3 regions of the Pseudarthrobacter sp. O4 genome follow, and region 2 is predicted to be linked to each of the others. Evidence: riboswitches for the same ligand, from Rfam matches in the RefSeq annotation. Region 2 holds a riboswitch; each other region holds the start of a gene.

Region 1 (6,971 bases), 1.9 Mb from region 2:
GGACGCGGTGTCACAGCTGCGCGCGTACCTCGACGGGAAGGTCACGGTCATGCTGGGCCATTCCGGCGTCGGGAAGTCCACCATGGTCAACGCCCTGACCGGTGCCGAGCGCGCCACCGGCGGTGTCAACGCCGTCACCGGGCGCGGCCGCCACACCTCCTCCTCCGCGCTGGCGCTCAAGGTCAACGATGCCCCGGCGGGCAGCTGGATCATCGACACGCCGGGCATCCGGTCCTTCGGCCTGGCCCATGTGGATCCGGACCGGATCCTGCGTTCCTTCCCGGACCTCGAACCCGGCACCGACAACTGTGAGCGGGGCTGCAAGCATGACTCCAGCGCCGTCAACTGCGGCGTGGATGCGTGGGTGGCTGCGGGCCATGCGGGGCCATCCGGCCCGGCGAGGCTGTCCTCGCTGCGCCGGCTGCTGGGCACGGACCCACGGATGGAAGCGCAGGACGTCAAGGAACTCGGCACCGTTTCGTAGTTTTGTGCAGGCACGCCCGGTCCACCTCCTGTGGCCCGGCAACGTGGCCTCCCGGCGGGCCGCCCCCTTTGGCGGTAGTTTGGAACCATGAGTCAACCCGCTTCGAGCTATAACGATGACCTGCGCCTTGCCCATGTACTGGCAGACTCCGTAGATTCCCAGACCATGAGCCGCTTCAAGGCGCTGGACCTTCGGATCGAAACGAAGCCTGACCTGACGCCGGTGACGGATGCGGACAAGTCCGCAGAGGAAGCGATCCGCGGCCAACTGTCCCGCTCCCGCCCGCGCGATGCCGTCCTGGGCGAGGAATTCGGCAGCTCCGGCCACGGGTCCCGGCGCTGGATCATCGACCCGATCGACGGGACCAAGAACTTCGTCCGCGGTGTCCCCGTCTGGGCCACCCTGATCGCCCTCGTTGACGAGGGCGAGCCCGTCGTCGGCGTCGTCAGTGCACCGGCACTGGGCAAGCGCTGGTGGGCGGCCAAGGGTGCCGGCGCCTACATGGGCCGCTCGCTCGCCGCAGCCACCCGGCTGCGGGTCTCCAACGTCTCCCAGCTCTCGGACGCCTCGCTGTCCTACTCAAGCCTGGGCGGCTGGAAGGAACGCGGAAACCTCGACGAGTTCCTGGGCCTCACCGAGGAAGTATGGCGGACCCGCGCCTACGGTGACTTCTGGTCCTATTGCCTGGTGGCCGAGGGCGCCGTCGACATCGCCTGCGAGCCCGAACTGAACCTGTACGATATGGCGGCCCTGGTCCCGATCGTCACGGAAGCCGGCGGCCGCTTCACCTCCCTCGAGGGTGAGGACGGGCCGTTCGGTGGCAACGCCCTGGCCACGAACTCGATCCTGCACTCGGAGGTCCTCAAGCGCCTCAACCCGGGCCTCGACGACCTGCTGTAAGGTCCCGCTTGCGGACGACGGCGGACTCCCGTGCGGGGGCGTCCGCCGTCGTTCTGCTGTGCCGCGGGGCTCCCCGGGCGGCGGCGCTCAAGATATCCCGAAGGTCGATGCATCACTCTGGCCACGGCAGCGGGCCTGAGTGCCTGTCGCGACGCGGCCTGGACCTTTTCTGGGAGGAGAACAGCCATGTCCGGAACACATCCAACGGCGGATCCCGCATCCGGGGACTCCGGATCGGGGCCGGTGCTACTGGCGCTCATTGCGAGGTACCGGGATCTGGACCACGATTCGGCTGCGCGGCTGCATGCTGTCTCCACCGAGCTAGCCCCGGACCTCCTCGCCAGCAGTCCCGCCGTTTCCGGATCGCTGGTCTTGTCCACCTGCAACCGCTTCGAAATCTATTGCGAAGTCCCCTCGGCCCGGGACGTTGAGTCCGCGCGGTCCGATGCGCTGGCCGCCCTCTGCCGCTGCTCCGGCCTGCCGGCCGCCCTGCTCACGTCGCATTTCGAGTACGTCCAGGGCGCGTCGGTCCCCGCGCACCTCTTCGCGGTGGCGGCCGGACTGGATTCCGTTGTGGTCGGTGAGCGCCAGGTGTCCGGCCAGGTCCGCCGCGCCCTCGCCGACGCCCAGCTGGCGGGTACGGCCGGCGGACGGTTGAGTCGGCTGTTTCAAGCGGCCTCCCGCGTTTCCAAGGCGGTAGGGGCGCGGACAGCCCTCAGCGCCGCCGGACGATCCATCGCCACCGTCGCCCTGGATCTGGCAGCCATAGGATCCAGCCAGGGAAGCCTGGCCGGGGCATCCGTGGTCCTGGTAGGCACGGGTGCCTACGCCGCGCACGTGGCGGAACTCCTGAGAAGCAGGCAATGCATCAGTGTTGCCGTCTACTCCCACTCCGGGCGGGCCGCTGCATTTGCGGCCGCCCGGGGCGGAACGCCGCTGACAGAGCGGGAGCTGCCCGCCGCCGCCGCCGCGGCAGATGTCATCATCGGCAGCAGCGGCACCGGGGCTCGCATTGGCGCCGCCAGCTTGGCGCGCTGGAGGCAGGACGCAGCCCGTCCGCTTACCGTCATTGACTTGGCTCCCAGCCACGATTTCGACCCGCACGTGGCGGACCTGCCGGGCGTCGAACTGATCACGCTGGGATCCGTGCAGCTTGCCGCTCCCCCAGCGGACGCCGAAGCACTTCGCCTCGCCCATGCCCTGGTCAGGCAGGCTGCCCGGCAATTCGAGGAGCAGGAAGCGATCCGCGCCGTCGACGCCGCCGTCGTTGCCCTGCGCCGGTACATCCAGGACGTCCTCGACGCCGAAATGGAGCGGGTCAGACGGCAACACGGCGGTGGCGCCCCGGCTGAGGACGTGAACATCGCCCTGCGCCGCATCGTCCGGCGGCTGCTCCATACCCCGACCGTCCGGGCCAGGGAGCTGGCCACCGCCGGCCGCCAGGCCGACTACACGGCAGCCCTGGAGGCCTTGTTCGGCCTTGATGTCCAGCTCAGCAGCGCAGCCAGCGCCGCGCCGTAGGCCGCGACGCACCAAAGGCACCAGCCACTGCGGTGCGTAACAAAGCGCTTCACATTCCTGCCCTGCCTTTTCCGCGGCGGCCGGGATGTCCTAGGCTCGAAGCAGGTCACGAGTGCCAGCGCTAAACCCCGGTTTGCTGGCCGGCAACCCTCCATTCGCGGTGGGGTGCCCCGGGTGACGACCTGGCCGGTCCGGAACGGACGCGGCAAGCGCGGATCCCCGGTGCTTGGGGTCCTTTTTCGAGCGAGGTCCCATGACGACTGCCACTTTTCCCGCCACCTTTCCTGCCACTTTTCCTGCCTCCGGCGGGGTCCGCCCCGCCTCCGCAGCGGCGCTCCCCGACCGCTTCGCCGTCGCCGGCAGGCCGCTCGCCGCGGTCACCGGGGCGGAGATCCAGGCCCCGCTGATCCAGGGCGGACACGTCCGCTACGCCAACCTGGACTACGGAGCCTCCGCCCCCGCACTGTCCGTGGTGTCGGCCTACTTGAACGAGATCCTGCCGTTCTACGCCAGCGTCCACCGCGGCGCCGGCTACGCCTCCCAGATCAGCACCTCCGTGTACGAAAACGCCCGCACCATCGTTCGCGAGTTTGTTGGCGGCCGCCCGGGCGACTCCGTGATCTTCACCCGCAACACCACCGACTCGCTGAACCTGCTGGCCGGCTGCCTGCCGGTCAGCGACGGCAGGCACACCGGGGAGGTTCTCTACCTCGATATCGAGCACCACGCCAACCTGCTGCCCTGGCAGACCGTGCCGCACCGCAGCGTCGTGGCCGCCCCCACCCTTGCCGCGACCCTGGACAAGCTGCGCGAACAGCTGGCGCAAGGCGGCATCAGCCTGCTCGCCGTCACCGGCGCCTCCAACGTCACCGGCGAGATCCTGCCCATCCGCACCCTGGCCTCCCTTGCCCACGAGTACGGCGCCCGGATCGTCGTCGATGCCGCCCAGCTCGCCCCGCACCGGCGCATCGACATCACCGCGGACGACGTCGACTACCTCGCCTTCTCCGGCCACAAGCTCTACGCGCCGTTCGGTTCCGGCGTGCTGGTGGGGCGCCCGGACTGGCTCGACGCCGGCACCCCGCACCTGGCCGGCGGCGGAGCCGTCAGCGACGCCAGGCTGGACACGGTCAGCTGGACCACAGGCCCGGCCCGGCACGAGGGCGGCTCCCCCAATGTGTTGGGCGCGGCAACACTGGCCCGGGCCACCCAGGTGATTGCCGCCCTGGACCAGACGCAGTGGTACGCCCACGAGGACACCATCCGCTCCTTCGTCGTCGAGGGTCTCCAGCAGATCGACGGCGTGACGGTCCACCGGATCTTCGCGGACACGGACCCTGAAGGCGACGGGCAGGGCGCCGGCATGATCGGCGTCGTCAATTTTTCCGTCGAAGGCTACGACGCCGGCCTCGTTGCCGCCTACCTTTCCGCCGAACACGGCATCGGACTGCGTGACGGCCGGTTCTGCGCCCACCCGCTGCTCAAGCGGCTCGGCCTGCCCTCGGGCTCGCTGCGGGCCAGCTTCGGCCTCGGCTCGCGGCTCGAGGATGCGCAGCGGCTGCTCGCCGGTATCCAGGAGCTGCGGCGGACCGGCCTCGGCTGGGACTACGTGGTGGATGCCGGCCGCTGGGTGCCGTCCAACGACGCCCGCAGCTACCCTCACTGGGCACCGAACACGCCGGGGACCGCCGGCGCCGCGCCGTGCGCGGTGGCGGAGTAGGCCTCCGCGGTAACCCCACGTGCGGTAAATTCGAAGGGTACCAACCGGACCTGCCCGAAGGAGATCGCACGTGGCACGCGGCGGCCCCACCCTACACAGCGGCCCCAAACTGCAGGAGGACCGCCGCCAGGAACTCGGGCAGAGCTTCCGGGACGGCGGAGCCCACTATGAGCGGGTCCGGCCGGGATATCCCGGCGAGTCGGCCGACTGGCTGATCCCGGCCGGCGCGAGGGACGCCGCGGACATCGGCGCCGGAACCGGTAAGTTCACGGCCCTCCTGGCTGAACGCGGGCTGCACACCGTAGCGGTCGATCCTTCCGCCGATATGCTCGAACAGCTCCGGCGGACACTGCCCGGCGTGGCCGCCATCGAGGGCACCGCCGAAGACACCGGGCTGGCTCCGGCAGCCTACGATCTTGTCACGATCGCCCAAGCCTGGCACTGGTGCGATCCGTTCCGAGCCAGCACCGAGATCGCCAGGATCCTGCGCCCGCACGGCGTCCTGGGGCTGATCTGGAACCAGTTGGACACCTCCGTTCCCTGGGTCCACCGGCTCACGCGGATCATGCATGCCGGCGATGTGCACAAGCCCCACTTCAAACCGCTCCTCGGGCCCGAGTTCACCGGACTCGAGAGCCACCTGACCCGCTGGGAGGATCCGGTGACCACAGCGGACATTATAGAACTGGCAAAATCCCGGAGCTACTACCTTGCCGCGGGCGAGGCCACCAGGGCCAAGGTGCTCGCCAACCTGGACTGGTACCTGCACGAGCATCTGGGCCATGCCCCCGGCGAGGTGCTTCCGCTCCCCTACCTGACCCAGAGCTGGTGGGCCGTCCGGGCCTGAGGATGTCCGGCCGCGTTGCAGGCAGTGACCGCGGGGGTTTATGGTTTCGGTATGCCTAACAATCAGTTGTAGGCAGTCACAACTTTGGAACCGGCCCGCACCATCCGCCGGAACCGACCGTCGCGTCAATGTTGACGCCCCGAGCAATGGGAGCCCGCAGTGCTGGAAGTAACTGGACACCAACCGCCGGCGGCGGGAGCGCCCAACCGGCGGACACCGGGAGCGCGCAGGGCACTGATCGGATTGCTGGGTCCTGCCTTCGTGGCCTCCATCGCCTACGTGGACCCGGGCAACGTCGCCGCCAATCTCACGGCCGGGGCGCAGTACGGCTACCTCCTGGTCTGGGTCCTCGTCGCAGCCAACGTCATGGCCGTGCTGGTCCAGTACCAGTCCGCAAAACTCGGCATCGTGACCGGCAAGAGCCTCCCGGAGATCCTCGGCGAACGACTCAAGCCGTTCTGGCGGCGTGCCTTCTGGGTCCAGGCCGAAATCGTGGCCGCAGCCACCGACCTCGCGGAGGTCGTGGGCGGAGCGATCGCCCTGTACCTGCTCTTCGGGCTGCCCCTGCCCCTCGGCGCCGTGATCGTCGGCGGCGTGTCGATGCTCCTGCTCGCGGTACAGGCCAAGAACAAACAACGGCCATTTGAATTCGTCATCATCTTCCTGTTGGGCATCATCACCATCGGATTCCTGGCCGGCCTGTTCATCAGCCCGCCCAGCCCCGGCGGCGTCCTGGCCGGGCTCGTGCCGGGCTTCCAGGGCCCGGACACGGTCCTGCTGGCCGCCAGCATGCTTGGCGCGACAGTGATGCCGCACGCCATCTACGTCCACTCCGCCCTCTCCCGGGACCGGCACCGTCCGAATCCGCACCTGCATGTTCCGTTGCCCGCGATGGCCAGGCTCGTCAAGGCCACCCGGTGGGACGTCGTGGCGGCGCTCGCCATCGCCGGCATCGTGAACATCGGCATGCTGCTGCTGGCGGCGTCAACGCTGGGCGGAGAGGACGGGACGGACACCATTGAGGGGGCGCACGCCGCGATCACCGCCAACCTGGGCCCCGTCGTCGGCGTCATCTTCGCCGTGGGCCTGCTCGCCTCGGGCCTGGCCTCCACCTCGGTGGGCTGCTACGCCGGCGGAACCATCATGCAGGGCCTGCTCAAGATCCGCATCCCGCTGATGACCCGCCGCGTCATTACGCTGATCCCGGCCGTCGTGCTTCTGTCCGTGGGCTTCGACCCCACGTGGGGCCTCGTCCTCAGCCAGGTTGTGCTGAGTTTCGGCATTCCCTTCGTCCTGGTCCCGCTGGTGGTCCTGACCAGCAACAAGGCGCTCATGGGCCGCTTCGCGGACGGTATCCCGCTCCGGATTGCCGCCATCATCAGCGTGGTCCTCGTCGTTGCCCTGAACCTGGTCCTGCTGTGGCTTACGTTCTCCGGGGCTGCCTGACGGTAGGCTTGTGGCTGTGAAGACCAGCCCGCCATCCTCCTCCATTGAGGACT
Region 2 (6,971 bases):
TGGCTGTGGGTGGTCGACGCCGGGTGGATGACCAGCGAGCGCACGTCGCCGATGTTCGCGACGTGCGAGTGCAGTTCGAGGGCGTCGACGAAGCGCTTGCCGGCCTCCGCTCCCCCGGCGATGTTGAACGCCACGACGGCGCCCGTCCCCTTGGGGCCGTACTTGCGGCCGCGCTCGTACCAGGGGCTGGACGGCAGCCCCGCATAGGCGACCGATTCGACGTCGTCCCTGGCCTCGAGCCATTCGGCCACCTTGGTGGCGTTGGCGACGTGGCGCTCGACGCGCAGGCTCAGGGTCTCGATCCCCTGGGCGATGAGGAAGGCGTTGAACGGCGACACGGCGGAGCCGAGGTCGCGCAGGAGCTGGACGCGGGCCTTGAGGATGTAGGAGAGATTCGCGCCGAGGGCGCCGTCCTTGCCGAGGTCCCGGGCGTAGACGAGTCCGTTATACGTGGGGTCCGGCGTGTTGAAGCCGGGGAACCGCTCCGGGTCCTTCCCGAAGTCGAAGTTGCCGGAGTCCACGATCACGCCGGCGATTGCGGCGCCGTGGCCGCCGAGGTACTTGGTGGCGGAGTGCACCACGATGTCAGCGCCCCACTCGATCGGCCGGATCAGGTACGGCGTGGAGAGGGTGTTGTCCACGATCAGCGGGACACCGGCCTCGTGGGCTACCTTCGAGACGCCCTCGATGTCCAGGACGTCCTGGCGGGGGTTGGAGACCACTTCGCCGAAGAACAGCTTGGTGTTGGGCCGGACGGCGTCGCGCCACTGCTCCAGGTTGTCCGGATCCTCCACGAAGGTCACGGAGATGCCGAACTTCTTCAGCGTGTGGGCCAGCAGGTTGTAGGTTCCGCCGTACAGGCTGGGGCTGGCCACCACATGGTCGCCGGCCTCGGCGACGTTCAGGATCGCGAAGGTCTCCGCGGCCTGGCCGGAGCTCAGCAGCAGGGCCGCGAGGCCGCCCTCAAGGCTGGCCACCCGCTGTTCCACGGCATCCTGGGTGGGATTGCCGATCCGGGTGTAGATGGGGGCGAGTTCGGCAAGCGCGAAGCGGTTGGCGGCGCTTTCGGCGCTGGGGAACACGAACGACGTCGTCTGGTAGATGGGCAGGGAACGCGCGCCGGTGGCGCTGTCCGGTTCCTGGCCGGCGTGGATCTGGCGGGTTTCGAAGGACCAGGCATTGGACATCGGAATACTCCTCAAGGACCGGGCACAGCCCACCCCACAGGCCATCGGCCCGGGGGCGGTGCAGGCGCCGCGCTTGCCCTCCGGCGGGCGCCGGACGGCCAGGTCTTCACCCGGGGCACCCCACCGCGATACGAGGGTTGCCGGCCAGCAAGCCGGGGCTATGCGCTGGCACTCATGACCTGGCTTCAGTGTAGGAACGCTCCCCGGGCCTTGGATAGCTTTGTGACAAAGATGAAGCCCGCCCTCCGGCACCCCGGGTCCGCGGGCGGAGTCCTGCCGTGACGGGCGCAACGATGGCGCCCGCACCACCACAGAATGACATCCCATCTCGCTTAGGATGCCCTAAGCTGAGAGCTCCATCACAAAGTGCCAAGATGATGGCATGCGCATGGATCACGTTTCTTACGCCTGTGAACGAGATGGTTTGGCAGCCACCACCGACCGTATTGCGTCTGCCCTCGGCGTCGAAGCCGTAAAGGGCGGAGTACACCCCCGTTTCGGGACCCGCAACATGATTATCCCGCTCGCGGGACACAAGTACCTGGAAGTCGTCGAGGTCCTGAACCACCCGGCTTCGGACAAGGCTCCCTTCGGCCAGGCCGTACGCGCCCGCTCCGAAGCGGGCGGCGGCTGGATGGGCTGGTGCGTCGAGGTTGACGACCTGGCACCGTTCGAAGAGCGGCTCGGCCGCGCTGCCGTCAACGGCAACCGGAAGTTCCCCGACGGCCGCGAGCTGGTCTGGAAGCAGATCGGCATCCTGGGACTCATCGCCGACCCCCAGGTCCCGTACATGCTCAAGTGGGAGGGCGATCCGGAGCTGCACCCCTCCAACGCCTACCCGAGCGACGTCAAGATGACGTCCCTGACCATCGCCGGCTCGGCAGACCGCGTCACGGAATGGCTGGGTGAACAGGTGGAGAAGCCGCTGGAAGATGTCGCCGTCAACTGGCTTGCCCCGCATGGCACGCCCGGCATCCTCTCCGTCACCTTCGAAACCGCTTCCGGAGCCGTCACCATCTGAGGCCTTCACTGCCCTAACACTTCGGCCGCCATCAGCGGGTGCCAATGACGTCACCCATTGATGGCGGCCGAGATCGTTTAACGGCCGGCGGGGCGGCCGGGTAGCCGGCCCGGCCCGGGCCGGCTCAGCCCAGACCGATGGCCTTGCCGAAGAGGCTGAACCCGACGAACGCCACGATGTCCAGCAGCGCGTGGGCAATGACGAGCGGCATCACCCGGCGGGTCCGGGTGTAGATCAGCGCGAAGATCACGCCCATGACCGCATTGCCGATGAACGGCCCGAAGCCCTGGTACAGGTGGTAGCTGCCGCGCAGCATGGAGCTGGCAAAGATTGCCACGGGCATGCTCCAGCCGAACTTGCCCAGCCGGTCCAGCAGGTAGCCCACCACAATGACCTCCTCCACGATCCCGTGCCGGACCGCGGAGAGGATCAGCACCGGCACCGTCCACCAGTAGGAGTCCAGCGCACTGGGGATGATCGCCGTCGTGATCCCCAGCGCCCGGCCTCCGGCGTACAGGCCCAGCGAGGGAATCCCGATCAGCGCGGCCAGGCCCAGCCCCTGCAGCAGGTCCTTGCCGGGCCGGGCGAAATTGAAGCCCAGCTTGCCGAAGGCGGTGGCGCCGTGGCTGCTGCTTCCGGGCAGGCTGCTGCTTCCGGACAGGCTGCTGCTTCCGGAAAGGCTGCTGCTTCCGGAAAGGCTGCTGCCTCCGGGCAGGCCGGCCCGGTGCTCGGTCAGGAAGTAGATCACCAGGGCCACCGGCACCAGCGCGAAGATGATGTCCAGCAGCTGGTAGGTGAGGTCGAAGTACTCGCGGCTGCTTTGCGAGCGGTTCAGCGTGGAGGTCCCCTGCGCCAGCGGCGCCCTGGTTATCTTGTCCAGCAGCTGCACCACTGAATACACGGCCGACTGCCCCAGTGACAGGCCCAGGGCAATCAACACTTCTATCCGCAGCCGACGGCGGGAGGGAACCAACATGTTCCTATCTTGCCTGCAGTTGCTGGCAGTTGCCTGCTTCCGGGCTCTGGCGGATCCGCCGGGCTGCAGGGCCCTATGCTTGGGATTTATGAGTGCGCCCGGGAAAATCATCATGATCCGGCACGGCCAGTCTGCCGCCAACGCCGACACCTCCATTTACAACCGGGTGCCTGACTACCGGATTCCGCTGACGGGGCTGGGCCTCGAGCAGGCCCGGGCCGCCGGCGAGCAGGTCCGGCGCCTGCTCGATGGCCGCCACGTCTGCGTCTATGTCTCCCCGTATCTAAGGGCGTACCAGACCCTCGAGGCACTGAACCTGGGTCCGCTGACGGAACGGGTCATCGAGGAGCCGCGGCTGCGCGAGCAGGACTGGGCGAACTTCCAGATCGCCGGCGAAATCGAGGACCAGAAGGAGCTCCGGAACGCCTACGGCCACTTCTTCTACCGTTTCCGGGAGGGCGAGTCCGGCTCCGATGTGTACGACAGGATCTCCTCGTTCATGGAGACGCTGTACCGGCACTGGTCCAAGCCGAGTTATGCCCCGAACGCCCTGTTCGTGACACACGGGCTCACGATGCGGCTGTTCTGCATGCGCTGGTTCCATTGGTCCGTGGAGTACTTCGAGTCCTTGAACAACCCGGACAACGCCGAGGTCCGGACGCTACTGCGGACCGACCGCGGCAAGTATGAACTGGACAAGCCCTTCAGCCAGTGGGTGGACCGGCGCGTGGACGAGACCGTCCTGGACGCCCCGCCGATGTTCTTCTGACCGGTGGCATCTTCACGTGAAGATGTCGGCCACGTACCTGCCGTGGGTGCGTTCCACCTCATCCATCCACGCATCGGCGTCCGCCGCCGAGGCCCCGGTCGCCTCCCGGTAGATGAGCGCACATGTGTCGCGGACCTCCGGCGCCATGTGCTTGCCGTCGCCGCAGACGTAGACCGTGGCGCCCTGTTTGACCAGCTCGACCACATCGGCCCGGTCCGCCCAGAGCCGGTGCTGGACGTACTTCCGGCCATCGTCGGGAGCAGTGGAAAAGACCGGCCGGACCTGGGGGCAGCGTTCAGGAATCTTGCAGGAGTTCTTCGACGGCCACCGGCGCTGTCTCGGGGGTCGAGGACCACTGCGCGGAAAAGTAGCGCTAAGCATCAAAATGACCAAGTTGGAGCGGCTTTCCCTTCCTCTGTCGTGACCGGTGGAAAGCTTGCCTCATGGATCCGGCGATGCAGAATCCCCGCTCCGCGCATGACGGATTCCGCGCCCCTTCCGGTAGTGGAAAGTTGGCGGCGGCCCAGTGACGAGCCCGTCTGCTCCATGGAGCGCTTCGAGAAGCCTCATCAGCATTCTGTGGCCGCAGCCGGTCAGCGTATTCGTAGATCCGGCCAGCTCACCGATTGGGAAATGCCAGGGTTTCTCACCGGATTTCCCTGCATCCGTCGGCGTGTGAGATGCACACGGAATTGATGACCTCATCGAGGCTGCCGTTCAACCCTGATCGTCGGCGTCAGCCGTAACAACCATCTCGGCCTGGGCTCAACCGCCATCCGTCATTAACCGGTCCGATTGGGTGCGGGAATTGAATCGGCATCCAACGGCAGGAGGTGTCATGGCGGCGGAGTCCACTCGCCGTGGCACGCCGGATAGCGGTGCGAAAACCTGCCACTTACCCGGACGTCGGATGAATCCGGCTCTCTAATATTTTGCCTCCCGCGAACGCCCCAAGTGGGCCTGCGGCGACGTAGCATCAAGGAGGGGGTAGCCGGGAGTGTGGCGAAATGTTTGAGCGATTTACGGACCGTGCCCGTCGCGTGGTTGTGCTTGCCCAGGAAGAGGCACGCATGCTGAACCACGGTTACATCGGTACCGAACACATCCTCTTGGGACTGATCCATGAGGGTGAAGGTGTTGCCGCCAAGGCTCTTGAGTCCCTTGGCATTTCGCTCGAGGGCGTGCGTGAGCAGGTGCAGGAGATCATCGGCCCGGGCCAGCAGTCCCCGTCCGGCCATATCCCCTTTACTCCGCGCGCCAAGAAGGTGCTGGAGCTTTCGCTGCGCGAGGCCCTGCAGCTGGGACACAACTACATCGGAACCGAGCACATCCTGCTCGGCCTCATCCGTGAGGGTGAAGGTGTTGCCGCCCAGGTGCTGGTCAAGCTCGGTGCGGATCCGAGCCGGGTCCGCCAGCAGGTCATCCAGCTCATCTCGGGTTACCAGGGCAAGGAAAGCACCGGCGTTGGCCCGAGCCAGGACCAGGCTGAAGCGACTCCCTCCGGTTCCGTGGTCCTGGACCAGTTCGGCCGCAACCTGACCCAGGCTGCGCGCGAGAACAAGCTTGACCCCGTGATCGGGCGCGAGCAGGAAATGGAACGCGTCATGCAGGTCCTGTCCCGCCGCACCAAGAACAACCCTGTCCTGATCGGTGAACCGGGCGTCGGCAAGACCGCCGTCGTCGAAGGCCTCGCCCAGGCGATTGTCCGCGGCGATGTCCCGGAGACTCTCAAGGACAAGCAGCTGTACACCCTGGACCTGGGCTCCGTGGTGGCAGGCTCCCGCTACCGCGGTGACTTCGAAGAGCGGCTGAAGAAGGTCCTCAAGGAGATCCGCACCCGCGGCGACATTCTGTTGTTCATTGACGAGATCCACACCCTGGTGGGTGCCGGTGCGGCCGAGGGTGCCATCGATGCGGCGTCGATCCTGAAGCCATTGCTGGCCCGCGGCGAGCTCCAGACCATCGGTGCGACGACGCTGGATGACTACCGCAAGCACATCGAGAAGGATGCCGCCCTGGAACGCCGCTTCCAGCCGATCCAGGTCAAGGAACCATCTGTCGCCGACGCGATCGAGATCCTCAAGGGCCTCCGCGACCGGTACGAGGCACACCACCGGGTCACCATCACCGACGGCGCGCTGGTCGCCGCGGCGACCCTCTCGGAGCGTTACATCTCGGACCGGTTCCTGCCGGACAAGGCGATCGACCTGATCGATGAGGCCGGCGCCCGGCTGCGCATCCGCCGGATGACGGCCCCGCCGGAGCTTAAGGCTATTGCCGAAAGAATCATTGCCGTCAGGAAGGCCAAAGACGCCGCGATCGACGCCTCCGACTACGAGGGTGCCGCGTCACTGCGCGATGAGGAGCAGAAGCTCGCCGCCGAGCGTAAGGAGAAGGAACGCCAGTGGAAGAACGGCGGCATGGACGACATCTCCGAAGTCGATGAGGACCTCATCGCCGAGGTGCTGGCGAATGCCACCGGCATTCCGGTGTTCAAGCTGACCGAGGAAGAGTCCTCGCGCCTGCTGAAGATGGAAGAGGAGCTGCATCAGCGTGTGGTGGGCCAGGATGAGGCGATTAAGTCGGTTTCGCGGGCTATCCGCCGGACCCGTGCGGGTCTGAAGGATCCGAAGCGTCCGGGCGGTTCGTTCATCTTCGCCGGTCCCACCGGCGTCGGCAAGACCGAGCTCGCCAAGGTCCTCGCCGAGTTCCTGTTCGGCGAAGAAGACGCACTGATCACCCTGGACATGTCCGAGTACTCGGAGAAGCACACGGTCTCGCGTCTCTTCGGTGCCCCTCCGGGCTACGTGGGCTACGACGAGGGCGGACAGCTGACCGAGAAGGTCCGCCGTCGTCCGTTCTCCGTGGTGCTCTTCGACGAGGTGGAGAAGGCACACGCCGATCTCTTCAACTCGCTGCTGCAGATCCTGGAAGACGGCCGCCTGACCGACAGCCATGGCCGGGTGGTGGACTTCAAGAACACCGTGATCATCATGACCACCAACCTCGGCACCCGGG
Region 3 (6,971 bases), 1.8 Mb from region 2:
CCGAGGACGGCCACCTCGTCGTCGATCGTGAAGTGCTTGGCGTGCAGCACAAACGGGGCCTTGTACAGGTATATCCTTACTCCGGCCTCCAGCAGGGCCTCGTAGTAGGACTGCTGGGCGTGGTGGACCAGGAACTGGTCGCCCTTTTCGGAGACGAACAGTTCGACGTCGACGCCGCGCTGCGCCGCCGTCGTCACCGCGTACAGCAGGGAGTCGTCCGGAACGAAATACGGGCTGCAGATCGAAACCTTGTGCTGCGCCGAGTATATGAGCGTGTTGAAGAGCCGCAGGTTGTTTTCGGTGATGAAGCCGGGGCCGCTGGGCACCACCTGCGCCGTGATCTCGCCGGCGTGCAGTTCAGGCCGGTGCGCGAGCTGGTCCTCGAGCGACTCGTCGGTCTCGCTGAGCCAGTCGGTGGCGAAGACGACGTTGAGCGTCGTGACGATCGGACCGCGCAGGCAGGCCATCAGCTCCACCCACTCACGGCCCACCTTGCGGTGCCGCGGGTTGTTGTAGGAGGGCTCGATCAGGTTCTGCGAGCCGGTGAAGGCGATCTCGCCGTCGATCACCATGATCTTGCGGTGGTTGCGCAGGTCCGGCCGGCGCCACTGCCCGTGCACGGGTCGAAGCGGCAGCATGGGCCGCCAGCGGATCTTGCTGGCCTTGAGCCGGGCGATCAGTTTGCTGTAACCCTTGATCCGCAGCGTGCCGAGGTGGTCGAAGAGCAGCCGGACTTCGACGCCGCGCTCGGCCGCCTCTTCGAGGGCCGAGAGTAGGTCATCGGTGATGTGGTCCGAACTCATGATGTAGAACTCCGCGTTGACGAAGTCCTCGGCCTCGCGGACCGCCGCCGCCATCGCCCTGATGGAATCCGGGTAGCCAGGCAGCAGCTCCACGCTGTTGCCGTCCACCATCGGCAGTGAGCCCAGGGTCTTGTTCAGCTCGGCCGCGGAGGCCACCCATTCCGGGCCGTCGTAGTGGCTTTCAAGGCTGGCCAGCTCCGAGGTGCCGGCACGTACCCGGATGTTCACCGCCTCCTGCTGGGCACGGCGTTTGCGGGAGAGCCGGAAGTTGCCGAAGAGCAGGAACAGCACCAGGCCCAGGGCCGGGACGAAGAAGATGCCCAGCAGCCACGCCATGGCGGTGGTAGGCCGGCGGTTTCCGGGGATGATCCCGAGGGCCAGCACACGGATGACGAGGTCGATCAGGGTCAGGATGAGAATCGCCCAGGACGGAAGAGTCCCCACCAGCGGAAATGGCCACAGCACAGGCGAACCCCTCAAAGCTCCAGACCCGCGGAACAGTTCCGGAACGGGCAACCTGCAAATCCTATCCGAGGCCTTCCGCACGGACACGAAAATGCCCCCGCCACGGCGGGGCACCCGCCCCTCGGGAACTAAGCTGAAACCATGACTTCTCCTGCCCCAGTTCCAGGCCTTGCCACGGTGCTGGTCTTCCTTGATCCCGAGTTCGAAAAGGGCCGCATCGCGGACGCGTCCAAGCCGCAGTTGATGGCCACGGACCAGGGCGCCACCCGCGGCGACGGCGTCTTTGAATCGCTCCTTGCCGTGGGCGGCCGGCCCAGGAAGCTGCAAGCCCATTTAAGCCGCCTGGCCGGGTCCGCCCGCTTGCTGGAGCTGGACATTCCCGCGGAGGACCAGTGGCGACGCGCCATTGAGACCGCGATCAGCGAGTACCGGAGCCAGCATGTGCCCGCCACGGCGGACACCGATGACACGGCTCCTGCTGATGAGCTGGTGGTGAAGCTCCTCGTGACGCGCGGCGTCGAGGGCGGGGGCGGGCCTACCTGCTGGGTCCAGGCCTCCGCTCCCGGCGCCGCAGGCCACCGCCAGCGCGCGACAGGGATCGACGTCATCCTCCTGGACCGCGGCTACGACAGCGAGGTCGGCGAGCGCGCCCCCTGGCTGCTCCTGGGCGCCAAGACCCTCTCCTACGCCGTCAATATGGCAGCGCTGCGCTACGCCCACCACCGGGGCGCCGACGATGTCATCTTCACCTCCGCGGACGGCAGGGTCCTCGAGGGCCCCACGTCGACAGTCCTGCTGGCCCACCTGGAAACCTCCGACGACGGCGAGGGCGGCATCCGCACGGTCCGGCGGCTCATCACACCCCAGCTGGACAGCGGCATCCTGCCCGGAACCTCGCAGGGCGCCTTGTTCGCCGCCGCCAAGGCTGCCGGCTGGGAGCTGGGCTACGGACCGCTGGAGCCGAAAGACCTGCTCGACGCCGATGCCGTGTGGCTGATTTCGAGCATCCGACTGCTGGCGCCCGTCAACCACCTTGACGGCAAGGAGATCGGCACTCCGGAATTGCGCAGGCAGCTGACGGCCGAGCTGAACGTGCTCTACGCCACCATCGAGTAGCCGAGTCCAGTCCTGCCAAGGGGCTGGCGCAGGGCGCAGCTACGGGGCTGGCGCAGGAATCCGAGATGCCGGCACCCGGAAAATTCTGCCAGAAAACCGGGCCGGCGGTCTCAGTGGCGAGTGGAGGCGGGTCCGCCTAAGCCCAGGCCTCCCTGAGCGCGGCCCAGGCGTCGTCGTCAGGCCTGGCGCTGGTTTGCGCGCCGGTCCGGGCGCCGGTTTGCGCGCCGGTTGCCGCTCCGGTCCGGGCGCTGGTTGCCGTGCGGGTCCGCAGGCTACGGGGACGTGGGCTGGCAGTGCCGACGCCGGTCCGGGCGGACTTGTCCCGGTGTCCTTCCTTGCCGCTCGTGCCCCTGTGGGTTGTCATCGCCTGCAGCAGGCCGTGTGCCCGGCGGACGCGCTGCCGCCAGCGGGCCAGGACGGTCGATGGCGTTCCGGCGTAGATGTGGGCGCGCGGCGCGAACGCTACGCGGTATCCCGCCTTGCGCACGCGCCAGATCAGCTCCAGCTCCGCCCCCACCGAGTGCTCGCAGAACGGCCCGATTTCCGCCAGGACCCTGCGGGGAAACGCATCGATGTTGCCGGAAACGAATGGCGCGCAGCCGGCCACGGCCAGGGCCCGCCGGGCCATCGCCGTACCGAGGTGGCTGATGAAGGCCAGCGGCCGGGTCCGGTGCAGCTGGACCGGCCTGTCATCGCCGCAGACTGCCCCGGTGCGCTGGTCCTCGAAGCCCTGCAGCATCCTGTCGACCGTGTACGGTGCGAAGATCCTGTCCGCGTCGACAAACACCAGAACGTCACCGGTGGCATAGCGGACGCCCAGGTTCAGGGCAGCTCCCTTCCCGGCGCCTGGCTGTCCCAGGACCTTGATTCGAGGATCCCCGGCGGCGAGACCGGCCATCAGTTCGGCCGTGTTGTCCGTGGAGCCGTCGTCGACGAGGATGACCTCGTACCGGGTGTAGCGGGTGAGCTGGACGGACCGGACGCAGTTTTCGATGACGGCGGCCGCGTTGAAGGCCGGGACGACGATCGACACGCTTGGCCATTCGTCCCAGAGCGTCGGAGCCCCCCGGCGCCGCCGGCTGGCCGCCCGGACCTCGAAGCACACTGCCAACGGCACGGCGAGCAGCCGGACGAGGCCGAACACGAGGACCGGCAGACCGGTGATGAGTACGCCGGGGAGGAGCAGGCCCGGGTGGATTCCCGGCTCAGCTGAGTCAAACCAGGGCATGGGCGTATGCTCCGGTTCCCTGCCGGAATGACGCAGGATTGAAGGACGGCAGGTTGAAGGAGGCCAGCACGGCGTCGAGCAGCTCGGGCGCCGCTTCGCTGTGGGCGCCAAACCGGGCGTTCATTTCCAGCACCACCGGAGTCCCGTCGGCCCGGCGGCGGACGGTAAGTTCGACCGGGCCGGTCAGCCCCAGCGAACGGACGGCGGCCATCGCCACATTGCCCACATCCATTGCCTCCCCGGCCGCGGCGCGGCGGACGGCTATCGCGTTGACCACGTACTGATCTGCGCGCCCGGTCTTTTCCACCACGACCGCAAACGGGGCCGTACCGTTGTGGGCGGGGGTTCCGAAGACCACGGGCACATATTCCGTTCCGGGAATGTATTCCTGCACGATCTGCCCGTCCGGCAGTCCTGCCCAGTCGACGTCCACGCTTCCGTCCACGACAATCACCCCGCATCCGCCGCGGGAAACCCGGGGCTTGACGACCACGGGGCCGTCCAGCGCGGCCATCGCTGCGTTGGCGCCGGCAAAGTCCCCGGGGACTCCGAACCGCGGGACCGGGACCCCGGCCGACCGCAAGAGCCAGGCTGTGAAGAGCCTATCGCTGGCGACAGCCACCGGCCCGGGCTCGCCTGTGATAACACGGACGTCCCTTCCGAAACCCGCGCGGGCCGCCGAGACTTGCATCAGTTCCTCGCCGGAAGTCGGGATGACCAAATTTATTCCCTCCCGTGCGACCAGCCGGCGCAAAACCGGGATCAGTTCAGGGTCAGCGGCCGGGGGTACCCTGACAGCGGTGACGCCGGTCCCTTCCGGCAGTTCGCGGGCGTCAGCGCCCAGGAAGGGAATGCCCCGGGACCGCAGCTGGGCGGCGAGGGCCAGGCCGGCAGGGCCGCCGGCGCCGGTAATCAGGACACGGGGTTTCACAGTTTCTCCATTCAGTTCTGAGACGGCGGACAGGGCCTGGCATGACCCTGCGCGGTACCCCCTCAAGTTGCGGCGGTTGGCACTTTGAGACCTCTCGGGACCTGTTGCCTGCCTCCCAGTAAAGGCGAGCGCCATATCAGAAGACCCGAGTAGGCGCTACTCGAAACTGTCCCCGGCGGAGATAGTCGGCCGGACAGGTAGATACGTATATTCAGCCGCTGGCTACCCCGACGGACCGCTCCGGTCAAAACACTGCCTGACGTCTCCCGACCGGCTCCGCCGGCGGCGCCGGGAGACGGTTACGGTTACGGTTACGGAACATGACGAGGGCGGCGGTGCGGGCCAGCCCTGCAGATGTTACGTTTTTGGGGAGTAATGAGAACCGGCGCCAAGCCCTGACTGGCCGGTCGGCAACCCTCCCTTTCGCGGCGGGGTGCCTCAGGTGAATACTCGGCATATCGACCCATTCGAGCTGCAAGCGTGAAAGAAGGAGTACCGTCGTGCCTGACGCATCCGCCCCCGCTGTCCCCACCACAGCACCCGCCCCGTCCGCCGCCGTCCCCGGCGCAGCCGCCGAGGAAAAGCTGGCCTACCGCCTGTTCACCGGCCCCGACGACCGCTCCTTCTGCGAGCGCGTTTCGGCGGCGCTGGCCGAAGGCTACGTGCTGCACGGAAGCCCCTCCGCCGCCTTCAACGGCAGCAGCGTCATCGTCGCCCAGGCCGTGGTGCTGCCGGCCGCATTTGCCAGCGCGGACGCCGCCGTCGCCGACGCGGTCGAAGGCCTGGGAATTGACGGCGTCGGCTACGAAGAGACCATCGAGGGCCACGCGTGAGCTACGCCGGAGACCTGGACCCGCAGGAAGCCTGGGCCAAGCTGGAGGCGGGCGCCATCCTGGTGGACGTCCGCACCGAGGCGGAATGGGCCCACATCGGCATCCCGGACACGAAAGCGACGGAAAATGATCCGCTCTTCATCCAGTGGAGCCTGGCCGGCGGCATCCCCAATTCGCAGTTCGTGAAGCAACTGAAGCAGCAGGCGCCGGAGGATTCCGGTACCGAGTTGGTGTTCCTCTGCCGTTCAGGTGCCCGCTCCATCGCCGCCGCAACCGCCGCCACCGAGGCCGGCTTCACCTCCTACAACGTCCTCGAGGGCTTCGAAGGCGAGCCCGACCGCTACGGCGAACGGACCGTCAACGGCTGGAAGAACCGCGGCCTGCCCACCAACCTCGGAAAGAACTAAGTGACTTTCAATCCCGACGCCGCCGGCTGGAGCCCCGACACCCAGGCTGTCCGCGGCGGACTTGACCGCACCGGCTTCCAGGAAACCACCGAGCCGGTCTTCCTCAATTCCGGCTTCGTCTACGAATCCGCCGCCGCCGCCGAGCGCGCCTTCACCGGCGAGGACGAGCGCTTCGTCTACTCCCGCTACGGAAACCCCTCGGTGGCGACCTTCCAGGAACGGCTCCGGCTGCTCGAGGGCACCGAGGCGTGCTTTGCGACGGCGTCCGGCATGTCCGCGGTGTTCACCGCGCTCGGCGCGCTGCTGGGCGCCGGGGACCGTGTGGTCGCCGCCCGCTCGCTGTTCGGCTCCTGCTTTGTGATCCTCAACGAAATCCTGCCGCGCTGGGGTGTGGAAACGGTCTTCGTCGACGGGCCGGACCTGGAGCAGTGGCGCGAGGCGTTGTCGGAGCCGACCACCGCGGTCTTCTTCGAGTCGCCATCGAACCCGATGCAGGAGATTGTGGACATCGCCGCCGTGAGCGAACTGGCCCATGCTGCCGGGGCGACCGTCGTCGTCGACAACGTCTTCGCCACCCCCCTGCTGCAGCGCTGCGGGGACCTCGGCGCGGACGTGGTGGTCTACTCCGGCACCAAGCACATCGACGGCCAGGGCCGGGTGCTCGGCGGGGCGATCCTGGGCACGAAGGCATTCATTGACGGGCCCGTCAAGCAGCTCATGCGGCACACTGGACCCGCCCTGTCCGCCTTCAACGCGTGGGTGCTGACCAAGGGCCTGGAGACCATGGCGCTGCGCGTCAACCATTCCTCGGCGTCCGCCCTGCGGCTGGCCGAATGGCTCGAGGAGCAGCCCGCGGTCAGCGCGGTGTTGTACCCGCTGCTGAAATCCCACCCGCAGTACGAGCTCGCGGCCAGGCAGATGACGGCCGGCGGCACCGTGCTCACGCTGGAACTTTCCCCGTCCCCCGGGCGCTCGGCGAAGGAAGCCGCCTTCGCACTGCTGGACGCGCTGCGGATCATCGACATCTCCAACAACCTGGGCGATGCGAAGTCCCTCATCACGCATCCGGCCACGACGACGCACCGCGCCATGGGCCCGGAAGGACGCGCTGCGATCGGGCTGAGCGACGGCGTGGTGCGGCTCTCCGTGGGCCTGGAAGACGTCGAGGACCTGATCCGCGACCTCCGC

What was found. A riboswitch is a leader RNA that binds a small molecule or an ion and turns the genes downstream of it on or off. The one in region 2 is predicted to bind S-adenosylmethionine.
Region 1: another riboswitch for S-adenosylmethionine. It lies ahead of ACQCSU_RS05320 (aminotransferase class V-fold PLP-dependent enzyme); the one in region 2 lies ahead of ACQCSU_RS18340 (bifunctional o-acetylhomoserine/o-acetylserine sulfhydrylase).
Region 3: another riboswitch for S-adenosylmethionine. It lies ahead of ACQCSU_RS09790 (DUF1737 domain-containing protein); the one in region 2 lies ahead of ACQCSU_RS18340 (bifunctional o-acetylhomoserine/o-acetylserine sulfhydrylase).

Annotation. Positions count from the first base shown of each region.
Region 1 covers NZ_CP189591.1:1,172,378-1,179,348, forward strand. Annotated here, with positions in the region: gene rsgA (ribosome small subunit-dependent GTPase A) at 1-484, shown strand, start outside; gene hisN (histidinol-phosphatase) at 572-1,384, shown strand; gene ACQCSU_RS05315 (glutamyl-tRNA reductase) at 1,571-2,905, shown strand; SAM riboswitch class IV at 3,010-3,123, shown strand; gene ACQCSU_RS05320 (aminotransferase class V-fold PLP-dependent enzyme) at 3,159-4,625, shown strand; gene ACQCSU_RS05325 (class I SAM-dependent methyltransferase) at 4,696-5,472, shown strand; gene ACQCSU_RS05330 (Nramp family divalent metal transporter) at 5,632-6,918, shown strand; gene ACQCSU_RS05335 (metal-dependent transcriptional regulator) at 6,935-6,971, shown strand, end outside.
Region 2 covers NZ_CP189591.1:3,958,901-3,965,871, reverse strand. Annotated here, with positions in the region: gene ACQCSU_RS18340 (bifunctional o-acetylhomoserine/o-acetylserine sulfhydrylase) at 1-1,187, opposite strand, end outside; SAM riboswitch class IV at 1,252-1,367, opposite strand; gene ACQCSU_RS18335 (VOC family protein) at 1,570-2,208, shown strand; gene ACQCSU_RS18330 (CPBP family intramembrane glutamic endopeptidase) at 2,333-3,184, opposite strand; gene ACQCSU_RS18325 (histidine phosphatase family protein) at 3,273-3,953, shown strand; gene ACQCSU_RS18320 (hypothetical protein) at 3,966-4,334, opposite strand; gene ACQCSU_RS18315 (ATP-dependent Clp protease ATP-binding subunit) at 4,961-6,971, shown strand, end outside.
Region 3 covers NZ_CP189591.1:2,124,241-2,131,211, forward strand. Annotated here, with positions in the region: gene cls (cardiolipin synthase) at 1-1,268, opposite strand, end outside; gene ACQCSU_RS09775 (aminodeoxychorismate lyase) at 1,410-2,384, shown strand; gene ACQCSU_RS09780 (glycosyltransferase) at 2,521-3,612, opposite strand; gene ACQCSU_RS09785 (ATP-grasp domain-containing protein) at 3,599-4,543, opposite strand; SAM riboswitch class IV at 4,915-5,030, shown strand; gene ACQCSU_RS09790 (DUF1737 domain-containing protein) at 5,128-5,376, shown strand; gene ACQCSU_RS09795 (rhodanese-like domain-containing protein) at 5,373-5,783, shown strand; gene ACQCSU_RS09800 (O-succinylhomoserine sulfhydrylase) at 5,784-6,971, shown strand, end outside.